Ketobacter sp. MCCC 1A13808: one gene and its partner. The protein of the gene in region 1 interacts with the protein of each later gene in a pairwise test. Links are inferred from orthologs where the notes say so. Each region holds a gene or a part of one and is shown on either strand. Other genes may lie near its edges.

Region 1 (13,381 bases):
ACGTTGAAGAGGTGCTGGAGGCGGCCGAAGCAACGGACTAACGCCCCGGGCATCAAAGGAGGCCCCCGTCCTGCCCCGGTGAGGGAACCGACCCGGATTTTACCAGCACCGGTATGGGCTCCCTGGGCCAGGAGGAAAACACGGCCTTCACCAACGTTGCTAGTGGGATGGCAAAAAACACCCCCCAAAGCCCCCAAAAACCTCCGAACACCAAAACAGCCGTAATAATTGCTACTGGGTGAAGATTAACCGCTTCGGAAAACAATATGGGTACCAGCAGGTTACCGTCCAATCCTTGTATTATGCCGTATGAGACCAATACCCACATAAACTCAGGCCCCCAGCCGAACTGAAAGTAGGCTACTACCGCGACAGGAATAGTCACGACCGTTGCGCCGATATAAGGCACCACGACACTTAACCCCACCAGCATGCCGAGCAAAGCGGCGTAGTTCACACCTAAAAGAACAAATGTCACGTACGTAACTGAACCTACTATCAGTATCTCTAGCGCTTTCCCTCGCACATAATTCGATATTTGGACGTCCATTTCTTTGATAACGCGGGAAATAAAAGGCCTGTCCTGAGGTAAATAGCTATCCACCCAATTAATCATACGGTCTTTATCTTTGAGGAAAAAAAACACCAGCATTGGCACCAATACCAAAAAGATCAGTATACCCATCAGGTTGGGAATGCTCGATACTGAAAAGGTCAGCACGGATTCTCCCAGGCTTTTCAACGTAGTGGAGGTCAGGGTGCTGATCTCTTTCACCCACTGCTCCGAGACCAGTTCCGGATAACGCTGCGGCAACATATTCAGAAACAGGTTCGCCTCATATAGCATTCTGGGCACCTGATCATTGAACAAACGGACTAACTGGCCCCAGGCCAGAGGCACCAGCACAAACAGCAAGGAAACCTGCGCCGCCAGGAACAACACATAAGTGAAAAGCAGGGAAGCAAACCAGGGCACTTTCTTGCTGACCAGGAAACTGATCATGCCCTGCAACAGGTACGCCAACACAATGGCGGTGAGAACAGGCGCTAAAATTGAACCCATTGTCACAACGATGGTTAAGCCGACCGCAAGCAACAGAATTAAAACGACCGCTTCTCGATTGGAAAAATATTCTTTATACCAGTCACTAAAAATCTGAAACATAGATGGTACTGAAAAGCCCTAAGCTAATTTTTCAATTAAAAACAAATACTCACCGTTCCGGTGATCTTGTTCGTGAATGATGTGACCGACCTGTTGAGCAAAGGCAGCGAAATCCCTGACCGAGCCGGGATCGGTGGTTTTGACGTGAATCCGGTCACCCACTTCCATTTGGTTTAGTCGTTGCTTCAATTTCAATAACGGCAGCGGGCAATTCATTCCCCGCGCGTCCAGATCCGGCACCGCGTCCATCTCACCTGCTCACAGTTTGAAGGGGCCGTCACTATACAAGCATTGACCCTAATGTTACAGACAATCTCCGATCACCATATATGGCTAGGTCTGATATTCTGCATCTGCTACCCTAATAAGATAAGAGTAACCTAATCCTAATCCGGCGAAAACTTTATCAAAAAGCTTTTGTCTAATCTTCCAGATTCCGGGACGGCGAACGCTAGAAATTGAATATGAACTTGCAGTATAGATTGATGCTGGCAACCAGGCTGATTTTGATTTTAAGCTTGTGTTCTTCGTCCCTGTCCCGCGCTTATGCTACCGCCAGCAACACGTTACCCTCTCTGGGTGATGCCAGCTCGGCCATTATCAGCCCGGAACAGGAGTACCGGCTGGGTCGCGCCTGGCTGAGACAACTCCGTTCGCAAGCCCCCGTCATTCATGACCCCCTGGTGCACAATTACCTGAATACACTGGTATACCACTTAGCGTCGTCCAGCGACCTGGACCAGCCAAATATCGAACTGATCGTGCTTAACAGCCCCGCCATTAATGCTTTCGCAGCTCCCGGTGGCGTCATGGGACTGAACGGCGGATTGCTGATGAACGCGCGCACGGAGGACGAGTTAGCAGGTGTCATCGCCCACGAACTCGCCCACCTGAGTCAACGTCATTTTGCGCGTGGACTGGAACACTCCCAGCAAACGTCCTGGGCCAGCATGGCGGCCCTACTGGCCAGCGTCGTACTGGCCGCCACCGCCGGTGCTGACGCGGGTATGGCGGCACTGGCCACAACGCAGGCTGCCTCGATTGATTCGCAGCTGAGGTTCAGTCGCTCCAACGAGCAAGAAGCCGATCGTGTAGGTATGCAAACGCTGGTGAATGCCGGTATGAATCCGGCCGCCATGGCTGACTTTTTCGAATCCTTACAACGTAGCATGCGCTTCTATGGTGATTTGCCTCCGGAATTCCTGCTGACGCATCCCGTCACCGAATCCCGCATCACGGACGCCCGAAGCAGAGCAGCAAAATACCCGGCACAGGACTCGGCCAACTCACTTGAGTTCAGTTTGATGAAAGTGCGGGTGGAAGTGGATTTTGCCAGAGACGGCAACGCCATGATCAATGATCTTGAAAAACAAAAAGCGGACAGTAAGCAATTTCTGGAAGTGAATGAATACGGTTTGGCGTGCGCATATATGAAAACCAACCAACTGGACAAAGCCCTTCAGAATATGGCTGAGCTTCTGAAGCGACGGCCGCAGCGCATTACCTATATCGCAACCCAGGCCGAGATACTCAATAAAGCGGGCCGTTACCCGGAGGCAATCAAAGTGCTGGAAGAAGGGCTTGGTTATTCACCCCAGAACTACGCATTGAGCCTCCACTATGCAGACGCCTTAACACACAGAGGCCAGACCGATCAGTCCATTAAAATTCTGCGCGAACAAATTACCTTGCATGAAACCTGGCCCATACTGTGGTTCATGCTGGCAGAAGCTCAGGGTAAAGCCAAAGACCGCCTCGGGGTTTACCAGTCCAAAGCAGAATATTACTTTCTCTATGGGCATGTGCAACGGGCCGTTGAGCAATTACGTTATGCCCTCCCCCTGGCCAGAGAAAACTTTCAGATGACAGCAAGAATAACCGAGCGCATTGCCGAGATGGAGAATTCCATGCGCGATATGGAATTCTAGCGCTTCGCAAAATCCAGCATACGATTCAACGGAATCATTGCCTGCTCAATCAAGGCTGCATCCACATGCACTTCGTTACTGTGATTTTTCAGCTCCAGCGTAAGATTATCCAGTGCATTCATTGCCATCCACGGGCAGTGAGCACAAGAACGGCATGTTGCACCGTTACCTCCGGTAGGCGCTTCAATAAGCAGTTTACCGGGTGCCTGCTGCTGCATTTTATAGAAAATGCCTCGGTCCGTTGCAACGATGAACGTGCTGTTTTCCATTTTCTGAGCGGCCTGTATCAGCTGAGAGGTGGATCCCACCACATCAGCCAGGTTCACTACCGACTCCGGTGATTCCGGGTGTACAAGAACAGCGGCATCCGGATAAACCTTTTTCAAGTCCTGAAGGCCTTTCGCTTTAAACTCATCGTGAACTATACAAGCGCTATCCCAGAGCAACACGTCAGCCCCCGTTTCACGCTGAACGTAAGCACCCAAGTGTTTATCCGGCGCCCAAAGGATTTTCTTACCCTGGTTGTGTAGATGCTCAACCAGCTCCAAAGCGATACTTGAGGTAACAACCCAGTCCGACCTGGCTTTCACCGCCGCCGAGGTATTGGCATAGACCACCACCTCGCGATCGGGATGCTCATCGCAAAAGGCACTGAATTCGTCCACAGGACAACCGAGGTCGAGGGAGCAGGTTGCTTCCAGGGTGGGCATCAGTACTGTTTTCTCGGGACTCAGGATTTTAGCGGTTTCACCCATAAATTTAACACCGGCCACTACCAGAGTCGTTGCCGGGTGCTGCTTACCGAAACGTGCCATTTCAAGGGAGTCAGAAACGCAACCCCCAGTCTCTTCAGCCAGAGATTGCAGATCAGGGTCGGTGTAATAGTGAGCGACCAACACCGCATTTTGCTGTTTCAACAAGACCTTAATCTGATTGCGGTAGTCTAGCTTCTCGGCATCAGACAGCTTGCTTTGAAGATGGCTGCCATCCAGGTGATCCCTAACAATATCCGTAACCGTGGTATTCATGAATTCGACCTCTTGAAGCGCGCTTACTGCTAATACCCAGGGTAGTTAGATTCTTGGTGTTCCGGCGCTCATTCTACTGCAACCCGCGAGCATGTGATACTGGCTAGTTATATGGTGGCCGAGCTCGCTTCTTTCAAGCCTGGATACCGGCGGGTAGCTGCCAGGCGCTAAAACAAAAAAACCGCACTGATGGTTTGCTTTCTCTGCAACCGGTGCGGTTTCAATGCTGTTTTTAATATGGTGGGTCGTGCTGGATTCGAACCAGCGACCAATTGGTTAAAAGCCAACTGCTCTACCAACTGAGCTAACGACCCTTCGACGGATGCGTATATTACTGGTTAGAAATTAAATCACAAGGCTTTTTTTCAATTTTATGGCCTTGATTTCTATCATCTTTTTTGCTGCAGTGTGTTTTTTGCTCTAAAATGGCCCAAAACGCCTGAAATAATTACGATTTTGCTTTTACTGTCACAATCCCGGAGTTTGGCCGTCCGCTACTGGTACTGTGTAGGATCCGTCACGCCAGCCTGCTTAAATCCCTCGCTTCGTAAACGGCAACTATCACAGCGACCGCAGGCAAGCCCATTGTGGTCCGCCTGGTAGCATGAAACCGTCAGGCTGTAATCCACCCCAAGCTCAATACCCTTGCGGATTATTTCGCCCTTCGACAGAGTGAGCAGGGGCGCTTTAATAATCAGAGGCCTGCCCTCCACTCCTTTTTTGGTCGCGACGTTGGACAAGTGTTCGAATGCGGCTATAAACTCAGGACGACAATCCGGATAACCGGAATAATCCACCGCGTTAACGCCGATAAATATTGCATCGGCATCCAACACCTCCGCCCAACCTAACGCCAGGGATAAAAATACGGTATTACGGGCAGGTACATAGGTCACCGGAATACCCTCGGTTGGCAGCTCGGGGACAGCGATGTTACTGTCCGTTAGCGCAGACCCTCCAATATCGCCCATATTGATACGAATAGTTTTGAAATCTTTTGCACCCAATGCACCGACTACCCGCAGCGCAGCCGCAAGCTCCGATTCATGTCGCTGCCCGTAATCGAAACTCATTGCATAACAATCGTACCCCTGAGAGCTCGCTATGGCCAGGCAAGTGGCAGAATCCAGCCCACCGGATAACAAAACAACGGCTTTTTTTGCAGTCATATCAGTCTGATGCCTCCTGAAAACCGGTCTAATACCCCGGCTGGTCAGCCCATAAAATCTTGTGTAGTTGCAATTGGAAACGAACGGGCAAGTTGTCTTCGACAATCCAATTAGCCAGATCAGCGGGTTCGATTGCCTGATGGCTGGGCGAAAACAGCACGTCCCCCACTAGCAAGTCCAATTTCAATTGGCTCAACTGCATTTTGGCCCATTGGTAATCCTGGCGGCCACAGATGACAAATTTGATCTGATCTTTTGGCTTCAGATGTTCAAGATTGGAATACAGGTTGCGATGCATTTCACCGGAGCCCGGCGTTTTTAGATCAAGCACGATACTAACCCGGGAATCGACTTCACTCACGTCCAGCGCACCACTGGTTTCCAGAGAAACCTCCAAACCCAGATCGCACAACTGAGACAATAACGGAATACAATTCGGTTGCGCCAACGGTTCGCCGCCCGTAACAGTCACATACCGGGGGCTATAGGAGTTCACCTGATCAAGAATCTGCTGTAATGAGCGCATTTCGCCGCCTGAAAAGGCGTATTCGGTATCACAATATTGACATCTGAGAGGGCAACCGGTGAGGCGTACGAACACGGTCGGTAGCCCAATGGTTCGGGCTTCGCCTTGCAGAGAATAGAATATTTCGGTGATACGGAGTTGCGACACGCTGATACCCAGAACGGAAAACGCGCAATCTTAACTGAAGGTTCAACCGCTTTACAGGGTTTTTAACAAATCCTTCGCCAATTTTGCCGCGGATTTATCAGGATATTTATTAACCAGCTCGCTCAGAACACTTTTCGCTTTGCCGGTTTCGCCTTGCCCTGCATACAATTTACCCAATTTAAACATGGCGTCCGGTACTTTCACATGCCCCGGATAGCCTGCAAGAAGGTTGATAAAATGCCGCTTGGACTTTTCGATACTGGCAGGTTTTGACACCATGTAAAGCTCACCCAACCAATACTCGGCGTAGGGAGCATACATCCCTTTTGGTGATTGACTGAGCAATTGATGGAAACCCGAAATGGCCTCATCGTACTTGCCTTGTTTACGCAAAGAGCTGGTATGCTCATATAGCTCTTTGTCATCCATCTTTGGGACGGAATTGCCCCTCCTTGCGGAGGAATCAGGATCAGAAGACTCTCCTCCCAACTTGTTGATGCGCATATCCAGGTCCAAATAACGCTCGCGACCCTGCTTTTGCATAAGTTTGATTTGATGGTTCAATTCTTCAACCATGCCGCGAACTTCCTGAAGTTCTTGCTGCATTTGCTGAATCTGCGAATACGTCTCCCAATTTGAGCCGGTATTTAACGTAGGACCACCGGTGGATTCCGAACCGGAATCCACTGCGGACTTATAACCCAGCCCTGAACCATTACCCGAACCACTTTGAGAGCCGGAACCGGCCGACCTGGTTTTGTCGGTGTTGGTTTGCACCTGAGCGCTGGCTGAACCCGGTAATGGCTCATAGGGAGGAACGGCCACCGCAACAGCGGTGACCGTAGATAGTAGAAACAATACGAAAGCTTTCTGCATTTAATACTCTGCGTGGCGCTTATGGGGCTTCAGCGGTGTATTTCAATTCAGCACGACGATTCTGAGACCAGGAACCATCATCATGCCCCAGAGCAATTGGACGCTCTTCACCGTAACTGATGATTTCAAGTTGCGAGGCTGATGCGCCATTGGCTGCCAGGAAACTGGCTGCTGCCTTCGCTCGACGCTCGCCTAATGCCATATTGTATTCGCGGGTGCCGCGCTCATCAGCATGACCTTCCACCCGCAAACGCGCTGCTGGCGTGCTGGACAGGTACGAGGCGTGCGCCTGCAAAGTGGCGATGGCATCAGGACGAATACTGGCTTTATCGAAATCGAAGTATACAACTCTTTCTTCTAGTGCGGGGTCGGTCGCTTCCTCTGCTGCGTACTCACCGCTACCCATTGCTCCGCCGTCTACTTGGCTATCAGAATCTGAGTAATCTTCTTGTGACGCTGCCGAGGATAAATCATCGGTCGTATCTTCGGGGGTTGAGCTACAAGCTGAAATTGCGAATGCAGCGATCAGGGCCAAAATGTAGTTACGATTGAACATGGACATATATAACTCCTAACAGAGGAACACCAGACAAATAGTAGTGGTTCGATTAAACATTTTAAACAATATTACAACAAATCAATAACAAACAACTTTTTTTTTACATAAATGGCGACCAGGCAGGCTCCCTTACATCTCCGGTTCTGGACGGCAGCTTAACTTTCACTCTTCCATCCAGGGAAACCGCAGCCAACACCCCGCTTCCTTTATCCGTCGTTGCGTAAATGATCATACTGGCATTCGGAGCAATACTGGGAGATTCATCCAAATCGGTTTCTGTCAGCACATTAAAAGTCCCTCTCACTAAATCCTGCACTGCGATGTGAAATATTCCGTTGGAACGATGCACCATCGCCAAAAACCGGCCGTCCGGTGTTAAAACCGGTCGCGCATTGTAACTGCCTTCGAATGTTAAGCGCTCAACCTTTCCGGAATCAAGATATTGTCGATATATTTGTGGCGACCCGCCCCGCTCGGAGGTATATATCAAACTCTCTCCATCCGGGGACCAAGCCGGTTCTGTATCGATAGCGTAGTGGTTGGTAATCCGCTTCACTTTTCCTGTCGTCAAATTCATTGTATAGATTTCCGGATTGCCGTCCTTTGACAAGACCATGGCCAAACTTTTCCCGTCCGGCGAGAATCTCGGCGCGCCATTTAATCCCGCAAAACCAGTGATTTTCTGGGATTTTCGGGTTTTCGTGTCCATGATATAGATTGCTGGTCTCGTTGTTTCAAACGAAACATAGGTAATGTGTCGTCCGTTCGGCGCCCAGCTCGGTGAAAGAATCGGCTCGCTTGATTCCAACATTATGCGCTCATTGTGGCCATCAACATCGGCCAGATAAAGGCGATACCGCTGCACCCTTTTACCCGCTTCCTGCAAATATTCCATGGTGACATACACCATCTTAGTAGAGAACGCGCCGCGCACACCGGTTAACTCTTTATAAAGTGTATCGCTGATGTAGTGCGCCATGGCACGCAGGTCGTCGCCGCTTACGTACCATTTTTTCACCATTTTCTTTTGGAATATGTCGAAAAGCTGATAATCGACCCGATATTTGCCGTCGCTGGTAGAAGACATTTTTCCAATAACCAGATATTCGGCACCGTTGCTTTTGGATTGCCAATCACGGTAGAAAACCTGACTTTCGTCGGTCGGCAGACTCAGCATCCGGGATCGGTCCAGCGGCGCGAACTGCCCCGAGCGGTGCAGGTCCGCAGACACGATTTGCGCTACGTCTTCCGGTAGCCTGTTTCCACTCCAGGCAAACGGAACAACCGCTATTGAGGTGGCATCAGTCACGCCCTCGGTTATTTCAATTATCAGCTCTGCTCGCGCCGATATGGAAAAGAGCGTTAAGACACTCATAAGAACAACAAGATTTACTATTGATAAACGCTTCATACACTCTCTCAGCATTTGCTGGTTAGTCTTAAACAATACATCCATCGGCAGTTGAGCCAGATGAAAGCTAGTATCTCAAATCCCCAGGTTTAAATCGCATTTTAAACGCTCTGAAATGGCGATCAAATAATTTGGGGTCCGGAGGCACACTGAACCTACCCGCACTTTGCACCGCCAACATTGCCGAATTATCGAACGCCTGGTTGCCGCTGGAATCTTCAATCCGCACCGATTTAAGTTCGCCACCGGGTAACAACTGTATATCCAATACCACGGTCATATCGTTTCTTGCACCTGGTGGGCGACGCCAATACCGTTGCACGGTTTGTTGGATCAGCCCCTTGTACTGAAGAATTTCATCCATTTCCTGAGCGGATTGGTCCTGGTTATTCGCCGGTGTCGCAGGCTGGTCTTTTTCGATCGACTCCATTTCCTGCTTTAAAATATCACTAAACGAATCCAACTGTTCCTGAGGCGGCTCTGGCTTGGGCTCTGGCTTGGGCTCTGGCTTGGGCTCTGGCTTGGGCTCTGGTTTCGGTTTTGGCTCCGGTTTCGGTTTTGGTTTCGGTTTTGGCTCCGGTTTCGGTTTTGGCGCAACTTTCGGCTTCGGTGCTGGCTGCACTTTAGGTTTAGGTTTTTCAACCACCACTGCTGTCACGTGTTTGGGCAGTGGTTTGCTTTTTATTATCTCGTCGCTGCTGGGCCAATTGAAAAACAACAACGCCAACACCATAGCATGCACTAAAACTGCCTTGACCAGAGCTGCCGGATCCACCTTCACAAAGGACAAGAACTACTCCTTCAAACCGCTTTCGGTAACCAAGCCAACATCATTGACCCCGGCTTGTTGCAACCCGATCATCATCCGCATCACCAACCCATAAGCAACCCGTTCGTCCCCCTCCATTAACACCGGCGTGTCCGGCTTTGCCCGTTTAATGTCGGATACCGCTTTAATGATGTCCGGCAAAGGCTTGGGTTGCTGGTTCTCTTCATCAACGCTTAAAAAGTATTGCCCATTCTGGTTAACTGAAACAATCACAAACTGCTCGTTTTTGGGTAACACCAACGGTTCAGCATCGGCATCCGGGAGATCCACTTTTACGCCCGCTGTCATCATCGGAGCTGTAATCATGAACACAACCAGCAACACCAGCATGACGTCGATATAGGGAACAACGTTGATATCGGATATTGGCTTTCGCCGAACAGTTGTGCGCTTTGTGGACATAATCAGATTCCTGCGTTGCCCTTGAGATCAGCATCCGATGAATGCGCCTTACGATGCAGTATGCTGGAAAACTCGTCCATAAATGTCTCGTAACTGTGCAGAAGGGAATCGACCGATGATGAGAATCGGTTATAGCCAATTACCGCAGGAATGGCCGCGAACAAACCGATTGCAGTGGCAATCAGTGCTTCGGCAATACCGGGAGCGACGAGAGAAAGCGTCGCTTGGTTTTCGTTTGCCAGAGCCAGAAAGGAGTGCATAATCCCCCACACCGTGCCGAACAAACCGATGTACGGGCTGGTTGATCCCACGGTGGCCAAAAAAGGCAAGTGCATTTCCAGCTTTTGCTGCTCGCGCAACAAGGCTACCCGCATCGACCTTTCAGTGCCCGCCATTACCGACTCGGCATCACTGGTGGAGCCTTTCCTCAAACGGGCAAATTCTTTAAACCCGGCACGAAAAATATTTTCTTCGCCACTGTAATCGTTCGGTTCGGTATTGACTTGGACAAATAATCTGGACAAATCGATGCCGGACCAGAACCGCTCCTCAAAATCATTCAGTGCGCGCTTCGTTTTGGACAAAATGGATTGCCTTTGCCAGATCATGTACCAGGAAATCAAGGAGAGTGAAAATAAAATGAGCATAACCAGCTGCACTACAATCGAGGCATTGATTATCAGGCTCAACACAGACATGTTTTCCACGTTGGTCTATCTCCTTCTGGGATCTTGTTATTTGGCTTCTGCGTTAAGTTTAAACGCTTTAAATTGATTCGCTAATGATTCCGGAATAGCAACCGGTTTAAGTTGTTCAGTATCGACGCAAGCGACTTTTATGCAAGCATCACATATTACTTCATCGTCTCGTTTTACCTGTTGATGAAACTCTATGTAGGCACGCCCCAATTTTTGCACGCTGGCGGTAATCACCAATTCGTCATCCATCAAGGCTGGTTTTATATAGCGGGCGTCCAGGCTATGCACGACGTATTGCAGCCTGTTTTGCCTGAGATCGCCGAATTGTGAGCCCAAAGTGCGTAATAACTCTGTACGAGCACGCTCCATAAACTTCAGATAATTTACATAATAGACGATACCACCGGCATCTGTGTCTTCGATGTAGACCCGTGATCTGATGAAAAATTCACTCATCCTGAAACAGGTCTCCGCTGTTCGCATTCATTGATGCCGGCGGCTTGAGACCAAAATGCAGATAGGCCTGGCGAGTAGCAACACGCCCGCGAGGGGTGCGCATGATGAATCCCTGCTGTATCAAATAGGGTTCAACGACATCTTCGAGTGTTCCGGCTTCTTCACTGATTGCCGCAGCCAGGTTTTCAACTCCCACCGGGCCACCATCAAACTTTTCCATGATGGTCAGAAGTAAACGGCGATCCATCGTGTCGAAACCATGGCAATCTACCTTCAGCATATCCAGCGCGCGGGCGGCAACATCCGCCGTAATCCGACCATCACTTTTTACTTCGGCATAATCCCGCACTCGGCGTAATAGCCTGTTAGCAATCCTTGGCGTACCACGGCTGCGCCTGGCGATTTCCACTGCACCCTGATGCTCCATAGCCAACCCGAGAATGCCAGCGGAGCGATTAACGATTTTGGCGAGTTCGTCCACTGAATAAAATTCGAGACGCTGCACAATCCCAAAACGATCCCTTAACGGTGACGTAAGCAATCCGGCCCGAGTAGTCGCGCCCACCAGGGTAAATGGTGGTAAATCGATCTTAATAGAGCGGGCCGCAGGCCCTTCGCCTATCATTATGTCTAGCTGATAATCTTCCATCGCCGGATAGAGTATTTCTTCCACCACCGGGCTTAAACGATGTATCTCGTCCACGAACAGCACATCGCCATGCTCAAGATTGGTAAGCATGGCGGCCAGATCTCCCGCACGCTCCAATACCGGACCAGACGTACTTTTCAGACTACCTCCCATTTCGTTGGCGATGATATTCGCCAACGTGGTTTTACCTAAGCCGGGAGGCCCGAAAATTAATGTATGGTCGAGCGCTTCCTGCCGACCTTTGGCAGCAGAAATAAAAATTTCCATTTGCTCGCGCACCGCTGCCTGGCCGGTATATTCCGCCAGGGTTCCCGGCCTGATGGCGCGGTCATGTGCATCGTCCGGTTCAGGTACCGGCGAAATCAATCGATCTGATTCGATCATAGTCTGAGTCAGGAATCCTATTTTGTTGCAGACTAGTTCACCATTCGTTTGAGTGCTTGCCGAATGATGTCTTCGCTTTTTAACCCTTCCGTTTCCAGAGCTGCAATTGCTTTGGCTGCTTCCTGGGGTTTATAACCCAGTGCAATCAACGCGCTTTCTGCGTCGGTTATCTCTACACGAGGGGTTCTTATAATGCCGGTGACCGGCGTCAATGTCGGTTGCATCTGGAATTCGCTGAATTCTTTGAGTTTGTCCTGCATTTCAATTACTAAACGCTCAGCGGTTTTTTTGCCCACACCTGGCAATTTTACCAGGGTGTTTATATCGTGATCCTGCACGCAGCGCACAAATTCAGCGCTTTCAATGCCGGATAGGATCGCTAATGCCATCTTAGGGCCAACTCCATTTACCTTGATTAATACCCGAAACAACGCCCGTTCGGATTTGCTGAAGAACCCGAATAACAGCTGGGCATCTTCCCTGACAACAAAGTGAGTATGCAGTAGCACTTCACTTCCTATTTCAGGCAATTGGTAAAAGGTGGTCATCGGCGCTTCCAGCTCATATCCAACACCGCTCACATCGACTAAAAGTAGCGGGGCTTGCTTTTCGATTATGGTGCCTTTAATACGACCGATCATATTCTGTTTTAAGCTACCTATTAATAGTAGTTCGTTTAGTTCGTCAACGAGGCTGGTTGCGAAGCGCCGGCTCTGGCGAGGCTATCAGCGCCTAACTCGACCTCTGCGGATTTTCTTGGCTCCTGCCAACTTTATGAGACCTTGAGTCATGTGCGTGTGACATACGGCCACACCCAGCGCATCCGCTGCGTCGGACTGAGGCGTTTTAGTAAGGTTTAGTAAGTGGCAGATCATAACCTGAACCTGTGTTTTATCCGCTGCACCGGTTCCAACCACAGACTGCTTTACCTGGCGCGCGGAGTATTCGTACACGGGAAGCTTTTGGTAAGTACATGCGACGATGGCAGCGCCCCTCGCCTGACCTAATTTTAAGGCAGAATCGGCATTGCGTGCCATGAATACTTGCTCAACCCCCACTTCCTGGGGCGAGTGCAATTGAATTATCTGGGAGATTCCGCGGTAAATAAGATCCAGTTTTTCACTCAGATTCTCTGCCGCTTCGGTGCGTATACA
Region 2 (15,584 bases), on another replicon or contig:
GCACGCTGGAAGAAAGCCCGTTCAACGGCTGATGCCAAGAAAGTGAAGGCGAAAGAGAAGAAAGAAACGGCGAAAGCAAAAGCGGCAGCGAAAAAAGCCGCTGCTAAGAAGAAAGCAATCGCGAAAAAAGCAGCTGCCAAGCCAAAAAGACGCGTAGCCAAGAAGCGTGTAGCGAAAAAAACGACTCCGGCCAAGCGTCCAGCAGCGAAAAAAGCACCTGCTAAGAAGCGTGGTCCAGCCAAGAAAACAGCTGCGAAAAAAGCGCCTGCTAAGCGGACTGCAGCCAAGAAATCAACTCGTGGTCGTCCTAAAAAAGCATAATCAGTTTTCAGACTGATTTTTTGCGTTATAAAAAGCCCCTTTCAGGGGCTTTTTTTTGCCAACTCAGCAAGGTTGGTAACAATGGAATGGCTGTTAACCTTCAGTTGTGACAATTTTTCTCAAATTTTGCGATATCTTCAGGGGAATTCAGGTTTGTAAACACCTGATTGTCACCAATGGTGACAATCAGCGGGTGATGTTGTTTACACCACAGCCCTAACTTACGCTCACCCCGCAAGAGAAATTGATCTATCGAGTCTGCAAGAGAGCGGTGATACAGCCCGAACAAGGGTTGCAAGCGTTCCGAGTCGCGGCAAAGCACCAGAGGCGCAGGCGCGTGGTTATAAAGCTGTGTCACCAAATCCTGTGGAACGAGCGGGGCATCGGTGGGAATAACAAGAGCGTATTCCGTTGTAATGTGTTTCAGGCAGGCAGCAATTCCACCCAACGGCCCCAGGTAGGGCGTGCTGTCCTGAATAATAGGAAACGGCAAGCTGTGGTAGCGTTGCAGGTTGCGGTTGGCGCTGATGACGATGTCGCTCACCTGGGGTCGGACTCGATCAATAACATGCCGGATTAACGGTACACCATTCAGGTCCAGCCAGCCTTTATCCTCGCCACCCATCCTCCGTCCTTCTCCTCCTGCCAGTATAATTGCGCTCACCGCAGGATGAACCGTTTTTGCCATTGTTGACTCCGAGTGTGGTACATTCCCGTTCAATCTGTTTTGATTTCCGATTATAACTGAGTTGCCATGAACCCCCACCGATCCGCTGATTCCTCTCTGGTAACAAAGTTATTGTCCGAGGCAGGTGAGCTTGCGCAGCTCTGGCCGGGATACCAATCACGCGAAGAACAACTTGGGTTATCACAGCAGGTAGAGCGAGCGATTTCAGAACGACGTTCCATGCTGATCGAGGCCCCCACCGGCACCGGTAAAACCCTGGGCTATCTGTTGGCGGCAATGACCTCTCCCGACAAAATAATTCTATCGGTAGGCAACCGGACGTTACAGGACCACTTGTGGTGGGGGGAGTATCAGAAACTGCAACTCATGTTACCACAGTCAAAATCGATGCAGGTTTTGAAAGGCTGTGACAATTATTTGTGTAATCATAAAATCCAGCAATCCCTGGAGACCGGCCATCCCTTGCTATTGGAGGTTTGGGATCACATAAACCAATGGCGGCTGCAGACCCGCAGTGGGGATTTACAAACTCTACCCCCCGCTGCGCAGGAAAAACTAACGCCGCTACGACGGCTCATCAGTGTCAGCGCCGATCACTGTCTGGGTAAAGCCTGCGCCTGGTTCGACCATTGCTTTTTCCAGCGTGCTCGCAGTAAAGCGGCTGAATCAGAGTTACTGCTGATTAATCACAGTTTGCTGCTCAGCGATCAGCAACTATTTGATAAAGGTTTGGGGGCGTTGTTACCAGAAGCAGCTGCGGTGATCGTGGATGAAGCCCATCAGTTACCGGATATGCTGGTGCGCCACAATATGGAAATGATTGACGGTTACCGTTTGCAACGCTGGTTGACCAAGTTGCGCCGTCAGTTGGGCGATGAGCTCCGCCTGTTTAGTGAGTTGACGCAGCGACTGGACCAGTTGGGGCGGGTTTGGCAACAAATTGAAACCCAATTGTCGCCGGCCTTCGAGAGCCAGGATTTGTTGGCGGTGTCCTCACGCAGTGTGCAACCTCTGCTTGATATCATGCGGCCCCTACAACAGTACCTGGAACACATTCAGGGGTCTGTGGCCAATATCAAAGAGTACCTCGCCCAACTCACTTTGTGGGTATCGATGCTAAGCCGTACCATTGAAGAGTCTGGTTTGCTCTATTGCGAGCGCTCAGGAAACTGGATGCGGGTATTGGCGGCACGATTAAATACACCTTTCACAGGGTTGCGAACATCTCATATCAGCTGGGTGTTTCTGTCCGCGACCCTGGCAGTGGGCGATAAATTTGATTTCGTAAAGCGGTCGCTTATGTTGCCGGAGATGGATGAGTACCGGTTTAAGGGCGCCATGGATTATCGCAAACAGGCCCGGCTTTGGGTGCCGGAATCGTTGCCGGATCCTGCAAATGAGCACTTCTATTCTGCCTGGACAGATACCTTGCTGGAGCTGGCCACTCAAGTGCAAGGTGGCATGTTGTTGTTGTTCTCAAGCCATAAGGCGTTGCAGGTTTGCGCTGAGCTGCTGCGGGGTAGAACCGAGCGGACCATCCTGGTGTACGAACCGGAATCCAACCGGCAGCAATTGTTGCAGCAATTCCGACAGGATCAGAATAGCCTGTTGTTGGCGACCGGAAGCTTCTGGGAGGGAATCGATATTCAGGGGCCTGCGTTGCGATGCGTGGCAATTGATAAGCTACCTTTTTCACCACCGGATGATTTGATGAATTTGGCGTGGCGGCATATGGCCCGCCAGCAGCAGCGTCATTGGTTTAATGATTTCGCCGTGCCCCAGGCCATTACGCGTCTGCGCCAGGGAGTAGGGCGTTTGCTGCGGGCACCGGACGATGATGGGCTGGTGGTGGTGGGGGATCGTCGGCTGTTGCGTAAAGCCTACGGAGGCCGCTTCCTTGCTGCGTTACCGGATATGGCCAGAGTGGAATCCTTAGCAGAAGCGATAGCGTTTCTCGAAGCGCACCAGATTAATGGCGTAAATACCTAATCAGGGTTTTTCAGCTATGTCGAAACCTGAGATAATGCGCAGCTTCTGAATCAGTCGACGAATTTTTGATTCTTCCATGCCACAAGCCAGGACCCAGATCAATATGCATAACACGACGCAGGCTGCCGAAGGCTCAATATTGGCTATTGATACTTCGTCAGACGCGTGCTCGGTCGCATTGAGTTACGGGTCTGAAACACGCCACCGCTATACTGATGAACCACGCAAGCATGCAGAGTGGGTGTTGCCGATGGTGGACGGGCTGCTTAGCGATGCAGGGATCAGCCTGAAACAACTGGATGCCATAGCGTTTGCGCGGGGCCCCGGCTCGTTCACCGGTCTGCGTATTGCCGCTGGTGTGGTGCAAGGGTTGGCATTGGGCGCTGATCTGCCGGTAGTGCCGATTTCAACTCTCGCCGTATTGGCGCATCAGGGCTATCGGGTGCATGGCTGGAAATCCATCATGGCAGCGCTGGATGCCCGTATGGGGGAGGTGTATTGGGGATGTTTTCACGTATCCGGGTTCGGTGACGTCATTGCAGTGGGCGAGGAACAGGTTTGTGTGCCGCACCAGGTGCAACCGGGTACCTTGGCAGTGCCTGCTTATGGTGTGGGTGGCGGCTGGATCTATCAGCAACAAATAGAGTCAACCGGTAGCCTGCCTGTGAAGACCGATGCCGCGATGTTACCGCACGCAACGGATCTTTTATGTCTGGCTCAAACGCAATGGCGGCAAGGTCATACGGTAGACGCGACGCAGGTGGTGCCGGTTTACCTGCGTAATAATGTGGCCGCAAAGCCGATGCCACCAGGAAAATAACAGGACAATGTATGAAACCATCTGACATCGACGGCCTGAGCTGGGATTATGGAACGCCCACCTATGTGCGCGAAATCGAAGTGAAAGATGAACATATCGATATTATGGGGCATACCAATAACGTGGTGTACGTGAGCTGGCTCGAAGAAGCCGCTTGGGGGCACTCACAAGCGTTAGGCCTGAACTGGGAAAAATACACCGAGCTCAACAGGGCAATGGTGGCACATCGCCATGAGGTGGATTATCTGGCCGCTACCTTTTGCGGTGACCGTCTGGTGATGGGTACCTGGATCATGGAAAACGACAAAAAACTGTCGCTGGTTCGCCGCTATCAGCTGGTTCGGCCTGCGGATGGAGTGACGGTATTGCGCGGTTATACTAAATGGGTGTGTGTTGCTATAGATTCAGGTAAACCCAAGCGAATGCCTGCTGAGTTTGCCAACGGTTATATCATTACTGCAAAGGAATAACGAATGGACAATGTATTTCAAGCACTGGTGCTTGCTGTTATCCAAGGCTTGACGGAGTTTCTTCCCGTTTCCAGTTCTGCTCATCTGATTCTGCCTTCCCAGATTCTGGGGTGGCCTGACCAGGGGCAGGCATTCGACGTAGCTGTGCATCTGGGCACGCTGCTTGCGGTGGTCGTTTATTTTTATGTGGATCTTAAGCGGATGGTGGTGGGCAGTTGGGATTCGGTCACCAGTCGCAAAATGAATCAGGATATGCATCTCGCGTTAGCGGTGGGAATCGCAACTGTGCCGGCGGTGATTTTTGGTGGTCTATTCAGTGATTTTATTGAAGATCACCTGCGCTCCAGTTTCGTTATAGCTTGTACGACGGTGTTTTTTGGATTGTTATTGTGGGCATCGGATAAAGCGGGCAAAGGTGAATTAAGCGTCGAAAAGATCACCTGGAATTTTGCGTTTCTCATTGGTTGTGCGCAAGCTCTGGCTTTGATTCCAGGAACCTCCCGCAGTGGCATAACAATCACAGCGGCACTGTTCCTCGGCTTTAGCCGGGTAGCGTCTGCGCGATTTTCCATGTTGTTGTCGATCCCGATAATTGTGGCCGCCGGCTCCCTGGAAACCGTAAAGCTGGCGGGCGGTCATAGCCCGGTGCCCTGGGATATTATGGCCCTGGGTGTCGTTGCTTCTGCGGTAAGCGCTTTTTTGTGTATCCACGTTTTTATGAGGTTGGTGGAAAGTATTGGCATGCTGCCGTTCGTAATTTACCGGTTGGCGTTGGGTGCATTTTTATTTGCGTTTGTGGGCTTAAATTAGTAAAACCCTAAGCTCGGTAGTCACGGCCCTCACTAAACGAAGCTTACCTAATTAGTGTTGTCGGGTTACGGCTCGGCCCCGTGGCAAACTTCACCTTATTGAATCCCGTGTTTCGACGTTTAACACCCGGTAAACAGAGGCTATACTAATCGGGTTTCAGTAATGTTCGCGAATGATATGCACACATGAAAATCAGCTCAGGCCCAATACAGACCTACGCCAGAACCGGTTTGCGCGAAAGCGATAACCAGCGGACTGCTGCGCAGCAGCTTGAGCGTGTCCGGCGCCCGCCAGGCCCACAGCAGAACAATGCCCCAATAGAGCCGACCACAGAAACCAGCCAGGCCAATCGCCAGGTGATCGAGCAAGCCCCTGTGGTGGCGATCAACCAAAACCAAGCCAGTCAACATTTGCACCGGATATACCCTGCGTCCACCGGTGAACACCTGCCACCCTCCAGGCAAACGGCGATGCACACGTACACTACCACCCAACAGATGAGCCGTGAAGCCCAGGGCAGTGGTGAGTTTCTGGGAACCATCGACCTGTTCGTGTAAGACCCTCTAAGCCAGTCACACCGATAGTTATAATAAGGGGAGCCCTTTGAGCCGTACTTGGATTGCTGTGGATCATCCGGAAATGCGTCAACGAATAAAGCAGTTGGGTTTACCGGTTTCCCATTTTGATGAATATTGGTCGCAGGAGGGTGTACAGGAAGAAGAGCTGAAAGCGGTGCTGGAGTGGCGAGAAGGTCAAATTCAGTTGCGCTCCTTGAACCCCGAATTGGGGTTGCCGATCGCAGTTGATTTTCTGCACGGCAAAACCGGGTTTCGATTTCAGCGGGCTCAGCATGAAATGATCGTGAAAGCGGTGGCAGGGCGGAGCAAAGACCGCTTAACAGTGGTGGATGCCACGGCAGGTTTGGGTCGTGATAGTTTTATTCTGGCCGCTGCGGGTTACAGTGTGATCAGTTGTGAGCGACAACCGGCCATCGCGGCGTTGCTTGCCGATGGCCTGGATCGCGCGTTGGACTCAGAGGCTGGAGCCCCGGTGGCCCGGCGCATTACCGTGAAACCCATATCGGCTTTCAGCCTGTTGTCGGATTTATTGGCAGCGGGCGATGAGCTGGCACGTCCTGATGTGGTCTACCTGGACCCGATGTTTCCGGAGCGATCCAAACCTGCATTAGTAAAAAAAGAAATGCGCATCTTTCGCGACGTGGTGGGAGACGATATAGATGCTGAGTCACTGTTGACACTGGCCATCAATGCAGCCAAAAAGCGGGTAGTAGTGAAGCGTCCGCGCAAATCCGGGGCGCTAATGGCGGCCATGAAACCAGGTTACCAAATTCTGGGTAAGAGTAGCCGCATGGACGTTTATCCGGTCTGAGCACCGAGTGGTCGCCTAAGTTCCGCGGCTATGCTTTTTCTTTGGTTTTATTTGTCGACGCTTCGTCGATTTCTTTCTCCAGATCCATTTCGGCTATTTGCTGAATGCTCTGTCGGGTATCCTCACCTAACAGTGAATGAGCATCCTCGTAGGAACGTAGCAGAGGATCACCAAATACCAGATTTCCGTTGTCTCCAACGTTGATAATATCGTTTTTTATCAGGGCCTGGATAAAATTACGGAATAGTGATTTATCGGAAAACTCAGGCCCGCTCAAGGTATGCAATAGTGACATACGCTGAGCCAGCATCGTGCAAGCATTCTCGAGCTGAGATCGATGCAGCTTTCCTGAGCCCGCCTTAATCAATATTTCAACTGTGATGAAAAAGCGTTCCAATGTCTGATGTGTCGTATTGGCCAGAATGGTCAGATGCATGAATTCGGTGGTGCGGGAATCCGGTGCCCAGACTTCTTCAGCATCGGCGATTAAATATCCGTATTCCACCAACACGGCGACGCATTGGTCTACGACTCCGGGTATATCGTCCGCTTTCCAGTGGATGAACAGTTCGGATTGCAGAAAAAGGTACAATTGCTGAATCTGTTTATACAGGACTGCGCGTTGCAGGCGCCGGTTATTCAGCACCAGACAAGCAACCAGGGAAATGACCGCGAACACATGAATGATGTTGTTACGATAGTAGGTCATTAAGAGGGATTTTTCGTCGGTGAAACGTATGACGTCTCCCAGGGGGTGTTTCTGACGGATATACACTTCTAACGTGTCGCAGTAAGCGATAATTCCGTTGCCGTCAATCTCCGGGACCACAACCTCATTGCTGTAGGGGGATTTTCGGAGATAGGCGAGACAAAAATCCAGTTGTGTGGCCAGGGCTTTTTCATCCATAGCTTGCTTTGGGGTGGAGAGCAAAACCAGGCTCAGCAGGTTGATGGGATTGATCACCGCAGCATTATTAATTTCGGTGATGATTTGGGTGCCGAGCTGATCGACGGCTGTGCTGACCCAGGGCGGTGGTTTGTTGTCGTTGTAGTCTGCTTTTTTCCAGTCCGGCTCAATTTCGGTAAGATGATCATTAAGGTGAATCGGATCGCCGAAATTGACGTAGACTTGCCCAAAAGTGCCGCGGATTTTACGCAAAGTACGCAAAATTCCGAAAATGGATTCCTGTTGTTTTTCTTTGCCGTAAAGCTCACCCAGGTAGGTGCCGGCTTCCAACACTTTTTCATAACTCACGTGCACGGGCACGAACACAAAATTCCGGCGCTGTGTGCGGAGGAAACTGCGCACGGTCATGGAAAGCATGCCCGGTCTTGGCGCTAGCAGCCGCCCAGTGCGGCTGCGTCCGCCTTCTATAAAGTATTCTACAGAAAACCCACGATCAAATGTCATATTCAGGTATTCATTGAATACGGCCGTGTAAAGCCGGTTGCCTTTGAAACTACGGCGTAGAAAAAAGGCTCCACCCCGACGCAGAATGGGACCCACTACCGGCATGTTCAGATTCACACCGGCCGCTATGTGCGGTGGCACCATGCGGTTGCGAAACAGGAGGTAGGACATCAGCAAATAGTCAATATGGCTCCTGTGGCAGGGCACGTAGATAACTTCATTATTGGTGGCGACCTTTTTGAGACGATCAATACCGGTAACAGAAACACCGTTGTATAATTTATTCCACAACCAGGTTAACACCAGGTAATAAATACGAATCACCGCGTGCGAATAGTCTGCGGCAATTTCTTCGGCGTAACTGCGCGCTGTAGCCTGGGCTTTTTTAATGTTCTTTTTCCCGGAACGCGACGCTTCGGCTTCAATTGCAGCCACCACGTTAGGCATACCCAATAGTGCGTTTACCAGAATGCGCCGGTGAGAAAGATCCGGGCCGATAACGGCCTCGCGCAAGCGGCGGAAATGAGTGCGGAAAACGCGGCTCAGTTTGCGCACGGTGCGTTCCTGGCTCAGGCCTTCCTGCATGGCGGTACGTAGCGACACCGGCTCGTCAAAATGCACGACCGTGTTGCGTCCCTGAATCATAATCATCAGCAATTTGCGGAATAAACCGGGCACACGCCAGTTGTCCGAAAACAGGATTTTAAATACAGAATTTTCACGCGCCGGTGCTTGCCCCCAAAACAACGACACCGGCACTAATTGCACATCCAGGGTGGGGTCGAGTTCCATGGCCTTGATCATGTTGACCAGCTTTTTGGGTTGCGACTGAATCATCTCCTTGCGCTGCCAGACCCAGCCCTGACCACTAAGATAAAGCGCCGCTCGCTTATGTTGAAAGCCGCCCACCTGCAGTCCGCTGGAGGGGGCAGGCAAACCCTGTGCTATACATTCCCGGTCCATGACCAAATAATCAGACAAGGATTCGCTCTTCAGTACATAGCAAACCGGCTTTTCGGCATCAATATTCAGCGATTCAATATTGTCTGGCTGAACCCGTGTACGCACTATCAAATATAAAAACTGCTTTACAATCCATGCGAACAGCAGATCCAATCCTAACCATCGTGTCATGTGAAACCTTTATGTTGAGTCGCCGGGCCTGCTCGGAAGCAGCCATTCAGAACTCGCAGAGTCTAATCCCTATGCCGCGTGTAGGCAAAAATCTATCATATAAATCCGTAACAGGGGATGAATTCAGTGGTAGCATCCGTACCCATCAGGGGCTAAGAACTTTTTTAAGTAGCTGTAGTCCAACCACCCGATTTTTACGATGAAACCCCTGAGCCTGCCAGGGTTCGCGGCGGTCGCACGCCAGGGCTCTGTGTCGAGGGTTCGTGTGAACTAAAAATAAACAGGGAAAATCATGATAAAGATAGACAACCTGACTAAATCTTTTGGCCAGTTCACGGCAGTGGATGGCCTGTCCTTCCGGGTTGCTCCCGGAGAAGTGCTGGGCTTTCTCGGCCCTAACGGCGCCGGCAAGTCCACCACCATGAAGATGATCACCGGATTCATGGCGCCGAGCTCCGGCAAAGTGACGGTTTTCGAAAATGACGCCAGCGTTAACCCGCTCAAAACCAAGGCGATCATCGGTTACTTGCCGGAAGGGGCCCCCAGTTACGGCGATATGACCACCGCTCAATTTCTGAAGTTCATCGGCAAGATCCGGGGTTTTCGGGGAGCAGAGTTGGCAAGCCGAATAGAGCGGGTGAAACAGCAATTGCATCTGGATCGGGTGATGGATCAAACCATCGACACCTTATCCAAAGGGTTCAAACGCAGGGTGGGGATGGCACAGGCCATTATTCACGATCCAAAAGTTCTTATTCTGGATGAACCTACGGACGGACTGGATCCAAACCAGAAAAAAGAAGTGCGCGAACTGATTGCAAATCTGTCGAAAGACAAGATTGTCATTATCTCGACGCATATTCTGGAAGAGGTGTCTGCTGTCTGCAGTCGGGCCATTATTATTTCGGGCGGGCGCATACTGGCGGACGGCACACCGGCCGAGCTTGAGGCCCGTTCCCGCTATCATGGCGCTATCTCCTTGAGTCTGTCTGACGCTGAGGGTGCCGAATCGTTGCTGGCCCGGTTACCGCAAGCGGGTAGCGTAGAAGTCGATGGCGGTAACCTGGTGGTGTTTCCTAATGACAAACCGGGTTTGTTTAACGCCGTTAACGATCTAATACAACAAAAGCAATGGCAAGTACGCGAGCTGCATGTGGAGCGTGGTCGTCTGGATGAAGTGTTCCGTACCATTACTCAGGGGGCCGCATGATGAACCAATTAGGTGTCATATTCCGACGGGAATTGTCCAGTTACTTCGCTACACCGCTAGCCTATGTGTTTATTATGATTTTTCTGGTTTCAGCGGGTTCGTTTGCTTTTTTCTTTGGCAATTTTTTTCAAAGTGGGCAGGCAGATCTGAGAATCTTTTTTAATTACCACCCCTGGTTGTATCTGTTTTTAGTACCTGCGTTGTCGATGCGGTTGTGGGCGGAAGAACGGAAGAGCGGAACTTTGGAGCTGTTAATGACGCTACCGGTGAGCCTTGCGGATATGGTGCTGGGTAAGTTCCTGGCTGCCTGGGTGTTCACCGGCATTGCGTTAATACTGACGTTTCCAATCTGGATAACGGTAAATTACCTGGGAGACCCGGACAACGGCGTAATTCTTGGTGGATACATCGGTAGCTGGTTAATGGCCGGAAGCTTGCTTTCCGTCGGTTCCTGCATTTCTGCTTGTACTAAAAATCAGGTTATCGCTTTTATTATTACTGTGGTGGTCTGCTTCTTTATGATGATGAGCGGTATGAGTATCGTGATGGATTGGATGCCAGGCTGGTTTGCCACCTGGGTGCTGGAATCCATCGCAGCACTTAGCTTTCTGTCTCACTTCAACTCCATTTCGAAAGGGGTTCTAGAAATCAGGGATTTGTTGTATTTCCTCATCATGATGGGCGGCTGGTTGATGGCAACCGCAATCGTGATTGACATAAAGAAAGCTAACTAAGGAGCCTCCACGATGCACATTAGCAAATGGTTTTCAGGTGCCGGGTTGGTGATCCTGGCGTTGATTGTTTTATTTTCCACATTATTTACGGATTGGATTTTTAAGGGTGCCCGAGTTGATCTGACCGAAGGGCAAATCTACACCTTGTCAGATGGCAGTAAAAATATAGTCTCCGAGCTGGATAAACCCCTTGAGCTGTATTTTTTCTTTTCACAAAGCACCACGCGGGAAGCACTGGGTTTGCGTAATTACGCGAAACAGGTGCGTGAACTGCTTGAGGAATACGTGTCGGCTTCGAAAGGAAAAATCAAGCTAACGGTGATTGATCCGGAGCCTTTTTCAGAGGATGAGGATCGCGCCGCCGCGTTTGGTTTGGAGGCGGTTCCGATTAATAATTCGGATACAGTCTACTTTGGTTTAGTGGCGCAATACGGCGAATTAACCGAAGGTGCCACTGCCGAAGAAAATGAACGTCCTACTTTGCAGATCCCTTTCTTTCAGGCAGAGCGTCAGCGGTTTTTGGAATACGATATTGCCAAGATGATCCACCAGGTCAGTCAGACGAAGAAACCGGTTATCGGTTTGCTGTCCGGGCTTCAGGTCGATGGCGGCTTCGAAATGATGACGCGCCAGCCTACGGCACCCTGGTTTACTTTCTCTCAACTCAAAGAGTTGTTTGAGGTGATGCCGGTTGCTGAGGACGTGCAGGAAATCCCCGTGCAAGACTATAACTTGTTACTGGTAGTCCATCCCAAAGAGCTCAGTGAAGAGACGCTGTTTGCTATTGACCAGTATGTATTGAGAGGGGGGCATGCGGTATTTTTTGTCGATCCTTTTGCTGAATTGGATCGCATGAGCGAGAACAAGGCGTCTCAAGATCTCAATCGGTTGTTCAATGCCTGGGGCGTAAACGTCGATATGGGTAAATTTATCGGCGATGCTCAGTTGGCGTTGCAGGTCAGTGGCCAGAATCGTCAACCTGTTCGCCATCTGGGCATTTTACAGCTCACTGACCAAAACCTGGCGCGTGATAGTATCTCCACCAGCCAGCTGGAAACATTGCATATGTCCAGCACTGGTTTCATTTCGACCTTGGAGGGGGTGACCACCAAAATCGAACCCCTGATGACCAGCTCGGAACATGCGATGCCTATTGATGCTGCGAAGCTGGTACAAATGGACGATCCGCTCACGTTGATGCAGGGCTTTACCCCGGATGGCAAGGTTTACTCGATGGGTGTGAGAATCACCGGTGAGGTCCAATCCGCGTTTCCGGAGGGGGTACCAATCAGCGAAGGCGGTGATGATACCAAACAAGGGAGCGAAGCCGCCGAAGACATTGCCGATGATGTCGCCGAAGAGCCGGTGGAGGCGGAGTCGGTGAAAGCGGTGACGGACAATAAACAGGAATACCTGCAGAAGTCCGGCCAACCGATTAACGTCGTGATCGTTGCCGATACCGATGTTCTTACTGATCGTTTATGGGTTCAGGTGCAGGAAATGTTCGGCCAGCAAATTGCGAGCCCGTTTGCGGATAACGGCAATTTCTTCTTTAATACCGTGGAACTGCTATCCGGAAGTTCAGACCTGATTGATATTCGCGGTCAGGGACGCTATTTCCGCCCCTTCACCGTGGTAAAAGAGATGCGACGGGCGGCCGAAGAGGAATTCCAGAGCGTTGAACAGGGATTGCAGCAGGAACTGCAGAATATTGAGCAGCAACTCACTGCACTGCAAAATCAACAGGGTGAGAACGGTGAAATGATTACCCTGACTCCGGAGGTGGAAAACCAGCTGGAAGAGTTCCGCAAGAAAAAGCTCAGTATTCGGAAGCAGTTGCGTGATGTGCAGCATCAGCTGAACAAAGATATCGAAGCCCTGGACTTCAAACTGAAATTGATCAATATTGCGCTTGTACCTTTTATCCTAACGCTGATCGTGGTGGTTATCGCCCTCTATCGTCGGCGAAAACGAGGTTAACGCGCCTATTGATATTCATCTAATCCGGCAGGCTCTGGAATCGCATCCGCAGCCTGCTACCATTTTCATCGGTTTTAGCGGCGGCATGGATTCTACAGTGCTGCTGCATTTGCTTTGCCGGTGGCGTGATCGTAACGAGCATGGCGACGTTGCCTTGCAAGCCATTCACGTTAACCATCAGCTGCAATCCCACGCCAGCGATTGGCAGCGTCATTGCCAGCGGGTCTGCCAACAATGGGATGTACCTCTGATTGTAGAAGCGGTGGATATCGACCTGCATCAATCCAGCCCGGAACAAGCTGCCCGAGACGCCCGCTACCGGAGTTTCAATAAGCACGTTTCGGAGGCAGGAACTGGCGCTGTCCTGATGCTGGCTCATCACCGGGACGACCAGGTCGAAACGTTGCTGCAACGTCTGGCCAGAGGCAGTGGTCCATTGGGGCTGGGGGCGATGCTGCCAGTCACTGAGCGACTGAACATGAGCGTGTTCAGACCCTTGCTGGAGCAGGATCGTGAGCAATTGGCAAACTACGCTGCGGAGCAGAAGCTGGTCTGGGTAGAGGATCCCAGCAATCAAAATGACCAGATCGAACGGAACTATATACGTCGACAGATATTGCCGGCGTGGCGGAAAATCAAACCGCAATTGAACCAAACCATCGCCCGCAGTGCGCGTCTGAATCAGGAAGCCAGTGCGTTGTTGGACCAGTTGGCGGCACTGGATATGGGACCGCCGCGGGCGGATCAGGGTTTGGCTATTGGGCAGCTAACCGGGCTGGCGTTGCCGCGGCAAAAAAACCTATTGCGCTATTGGCTTGTCAGAGTGGGGGCGCTGGCGCCTTCGGAAACCCTTCTTTTGCGGGTGATTCGTGAAGTCCTGCCCGCTGCCGACGACGGCAGCCCCATGGTGGAATGGGGGGCGCTTAGCATAAGGCGCTTTCGCCAGCACTTGTATTTGGCCCCCTCCCATCTGGAATCGGACTCACTGCCGGAGCTGGGCAGGTTTGGCTCTGTGGCGGCATTGGATGGATTGGCATCCTCATTAGGTGTTCTTCGGGTTGATCCCCCGTTTGACGGGGCCGGAGCCAGCCAGCACGGGGCCCCCGACGGCCAGCTCGAAACCGGGTTTTCGTTACGCCGTTTGCAGGCAGCCCCGTTACAGTTAAGTTTAAGAACCGGTGGGGAGCGGGTAAAACCCGCAGGGCAATTGACCAAGCCGCTCAAACACTGGTTCCAGGCTCTTACAGTAGCGCCCTGGTTACGACCGTATTGGCCGATTTTGTACTGTGGTGATCAGGTTGCCGGGCTGCCTGGACTGCTGGTGTGTGACGGCTTCGAACCGGAATCGGAGCAGGATAGGGTGGTTGTTACCTGGCATTGGCGCATTCCCGTACCGGTGATTGATTGAGTCTGATTGAGTCAGCCCCCTTAATCGGGTAGAATTTCGGTCCATTCTTAGCGAAGTGATTCGTGCTCGTCTGAGCCCGCTCACTGCATACATTTTTTCCATTCTCCGTTCACTGGTAAGTCGATGACAAAATATATTTTTGTGACGGGGGGTGTTGTTTCTTCCCTGGGTAAGGGAATTGCAGCAGCCTCTTTGGCTTCTATTCTTGAAGCGCGTGGTCTGAAGGTTTCCATGATGAAGCTGGACCCCTATATTAACGTGGATCCAGGCACAATGAGTCCCTACCAGCATGGAGAGGTGTTCGTTACCGAAGACGGCGCCGAAACCGATCTGGACTTGGGTCATTACGAACGATTTATCCGTAACACTATGACCCGTAAGAATAATTTTACTTCCGGCCGCATCTACCAGGATGTCATCGAGAAGGAGCGTCGGGGCGATTATCTGGGGGCGACGGTACAGGTCATCCCGCATATCACCGATGAAATAAAAACTCGTATTATTAATAACGACCTGGGCGTCGATGTACTGCTTGTGGAAATCGGCGGCACCGTGGGAGACATTGAATCGCAACCCTTTCTGGAAGCAGTGCGGCAACTGCGGGTTGAATTGGGCTCTAACAATTCGGTCTTTATTCACCTGACCCTGGTGCCCTATATCAGCACTGCCGGAGAGACCAAAACCAAACCCACTCAGCACTCGGTTAAAGAGCTGCGTTCGATCGGCTTGCAACCGGATGTTCTGTTGTGCCGTTCCGACCATAAAATTCCTGAATCCTCTCTGGCTAAAATTGCGCTGTTTACCAACGTTGAGCGGCGGGCCTGTATCGGGCTGCAGGATGTGAATACGATATACAAAATTCCATCGGTGCTGCATGCCCAGGGACTGGATGATTTTGTGGTCGAAAAGCTGGCATTGGAATGCGGTCCGGCGGACTTAAGTGAATGGACAGCAGTAGTGGATGCGCAGTTGAACCCGCAGCACGACATCACCCTGGCCATGGTGGGCAAATATACGGATTTGGCTGATGCCTATAAATCGCTCAATGAATCATTGTTGCACGCCGGTATTCGCACCCGCACTAAAGTTAATATTGAGTATGTAGACTCGGAAGATCTCGAGCGTGACGGTATCGACGCGCTGAAAAAATACGATGCGATTTTGGTTCCTGGCGGATTCGGCAAGCGCGGCACCGAAGGCAAAATCGCTGCAGTGCGCTA

Evidence for each region.
Region 2: the proteins of ybgC (region 1) and plsB interact in binary tests that used the Escherichia coli proteins (3 or more experiments, as listed by UniProt). The link is inferred for Ketobacter sp. MCCC 1A13808 from one-to-one orthologs.

What each region holds. Positions count from the first base shown.
Region 1 is NZ_VRKW01000001.1:246,195-259,575, forward strand. What follows is about bases 9,485-12,481. They hold ybgC (tol-pal system-associated acyl-CoA thioesterase), read right to left. Parts: upstream 11,195-12,481; coding sequence 10,775-11,194; downstream 9,485-10,774. Other genes in these bases: tolA (cell envelope integrity protein TolA), read right to left, coding at 9,485-9,590; tolR (protein TolR), read right to left, coding at 9,603-10,040; tolQ (protein TolQ), read right to left, coding at 10,043-10,738; ruvB (Holliday junction branch migration DNA helicase RuvB), read right to left, coding at 11,187-12,227; ruvA (Holliday junction branch migration protein RuvA), read right to left, coding at 12,260-12,481. Also shown: FT643_RS01150 (peroxiredoxin), read left to right, coding at 1-41; FT643_RS01155 (AI-2E family transporter), read right to left, coding at 53-1,165; FT643_RS01160 (sulfurtransferase TusA family protein), read right to left, coding at 1,184-1,414; FT643_RS01165 (M48 family metalloprotease), read left to right, coding at 1,630-3,093; quinolinate synthase NadA, read right to left, coding at 3,090-4,121; 7-cyano-7-deazaguanine synthase QueC, read right to left, coding at 4,616-5,290; 7-carboxy-7-deazaguanine synthase QueE, read right to left, coding at 5,319-5,963; tol-pal system protein YbgF, read right to left, coding at 6,015-6,839; peptidoglycan-associated lipoprotein Pal, read right to left, coding at 6,859-7,401; Tol-Pal system beta propeller repeat protein TolB, read right to left, coding at 7,499-8,809; more of tolA, read right to left, coding at 8,877-9,484; more of ruvA, read right to left, coding at 12,482-12,868; crossover junction endodeoxyribonuclease RuvC, read right to left, coding at 12,953-13,381.
Region 2 is NZ_VRKW01000005.1:57,645-73,228, forward strand. The notes cover bases 6,275-9,387. They hold plsB (glycerol-3-phosphate 1-O-acyltransferase PlsB), read right to left. Parts: upstream 9,033-9,387; coding sequence 6,516-9,032; downstream 6,275-6,515. Other genes in these bases: FT643_RS11495 (class I SAM-dependent methyltransferase), read left to right, coding at 6,275-6,487; FT643_RS11505 (ABC transporter ATP-binding protein), read left to right, coding at 9,325-9,387. Also shown: FT643_RS11460 (hypothetical protein), read left to right, coding at 1-321; molybdenum cofactor guanylyltransferase MobA, read right to left, coding at 422-1,009; FT643_RS11470 (ATP-dependent DNA helicase), read left to right, coding at 1,076-2,998; tRNA (adenosine(37)-N6)-threonylcarbamoyltransferase complex dimerization subunit type 1 TsaB, read left to right, coding at 3,102-3,818; FT643_RS11480 (acyl-CoA thioesterase), read left to right, coding at 3,854-4,288; FT643_RS11485 (undecaprenyl-diphosphate phosphatase), read left to right, coding at 4,292-5,098; FT643_RS11490 (hypothetical protein), read left to right, coding at 5,284-5,655; more of FT643_RS11495, read left to right, coding at 5,702-6,274; more of FT643_RS11505, read left to right, coding at 9,388-10,242; FT643_RS11510 (ABC transporter permease), read left to right, coding at 10,242-10,976; FT643_RS11515 (GldG family protein), read left to right, coding at 10,989-12,956; tRNA lysidine(34) synthetase TilS, read left to right, coding at 13,024-14,364; FT643_RS11525 (CTP synthase), read left to right, coding at 14,488-15,584. UniProt on the Escherichia coli protein: Catalyzes the transfer of an acyl group from acyl-ACP to glycerol-3-phosphate (G3P) to form lysophosphatidic acid (LPA). This enzyme can utilize either acyl-CoA or acyl-ACP as the fatty acyl donor.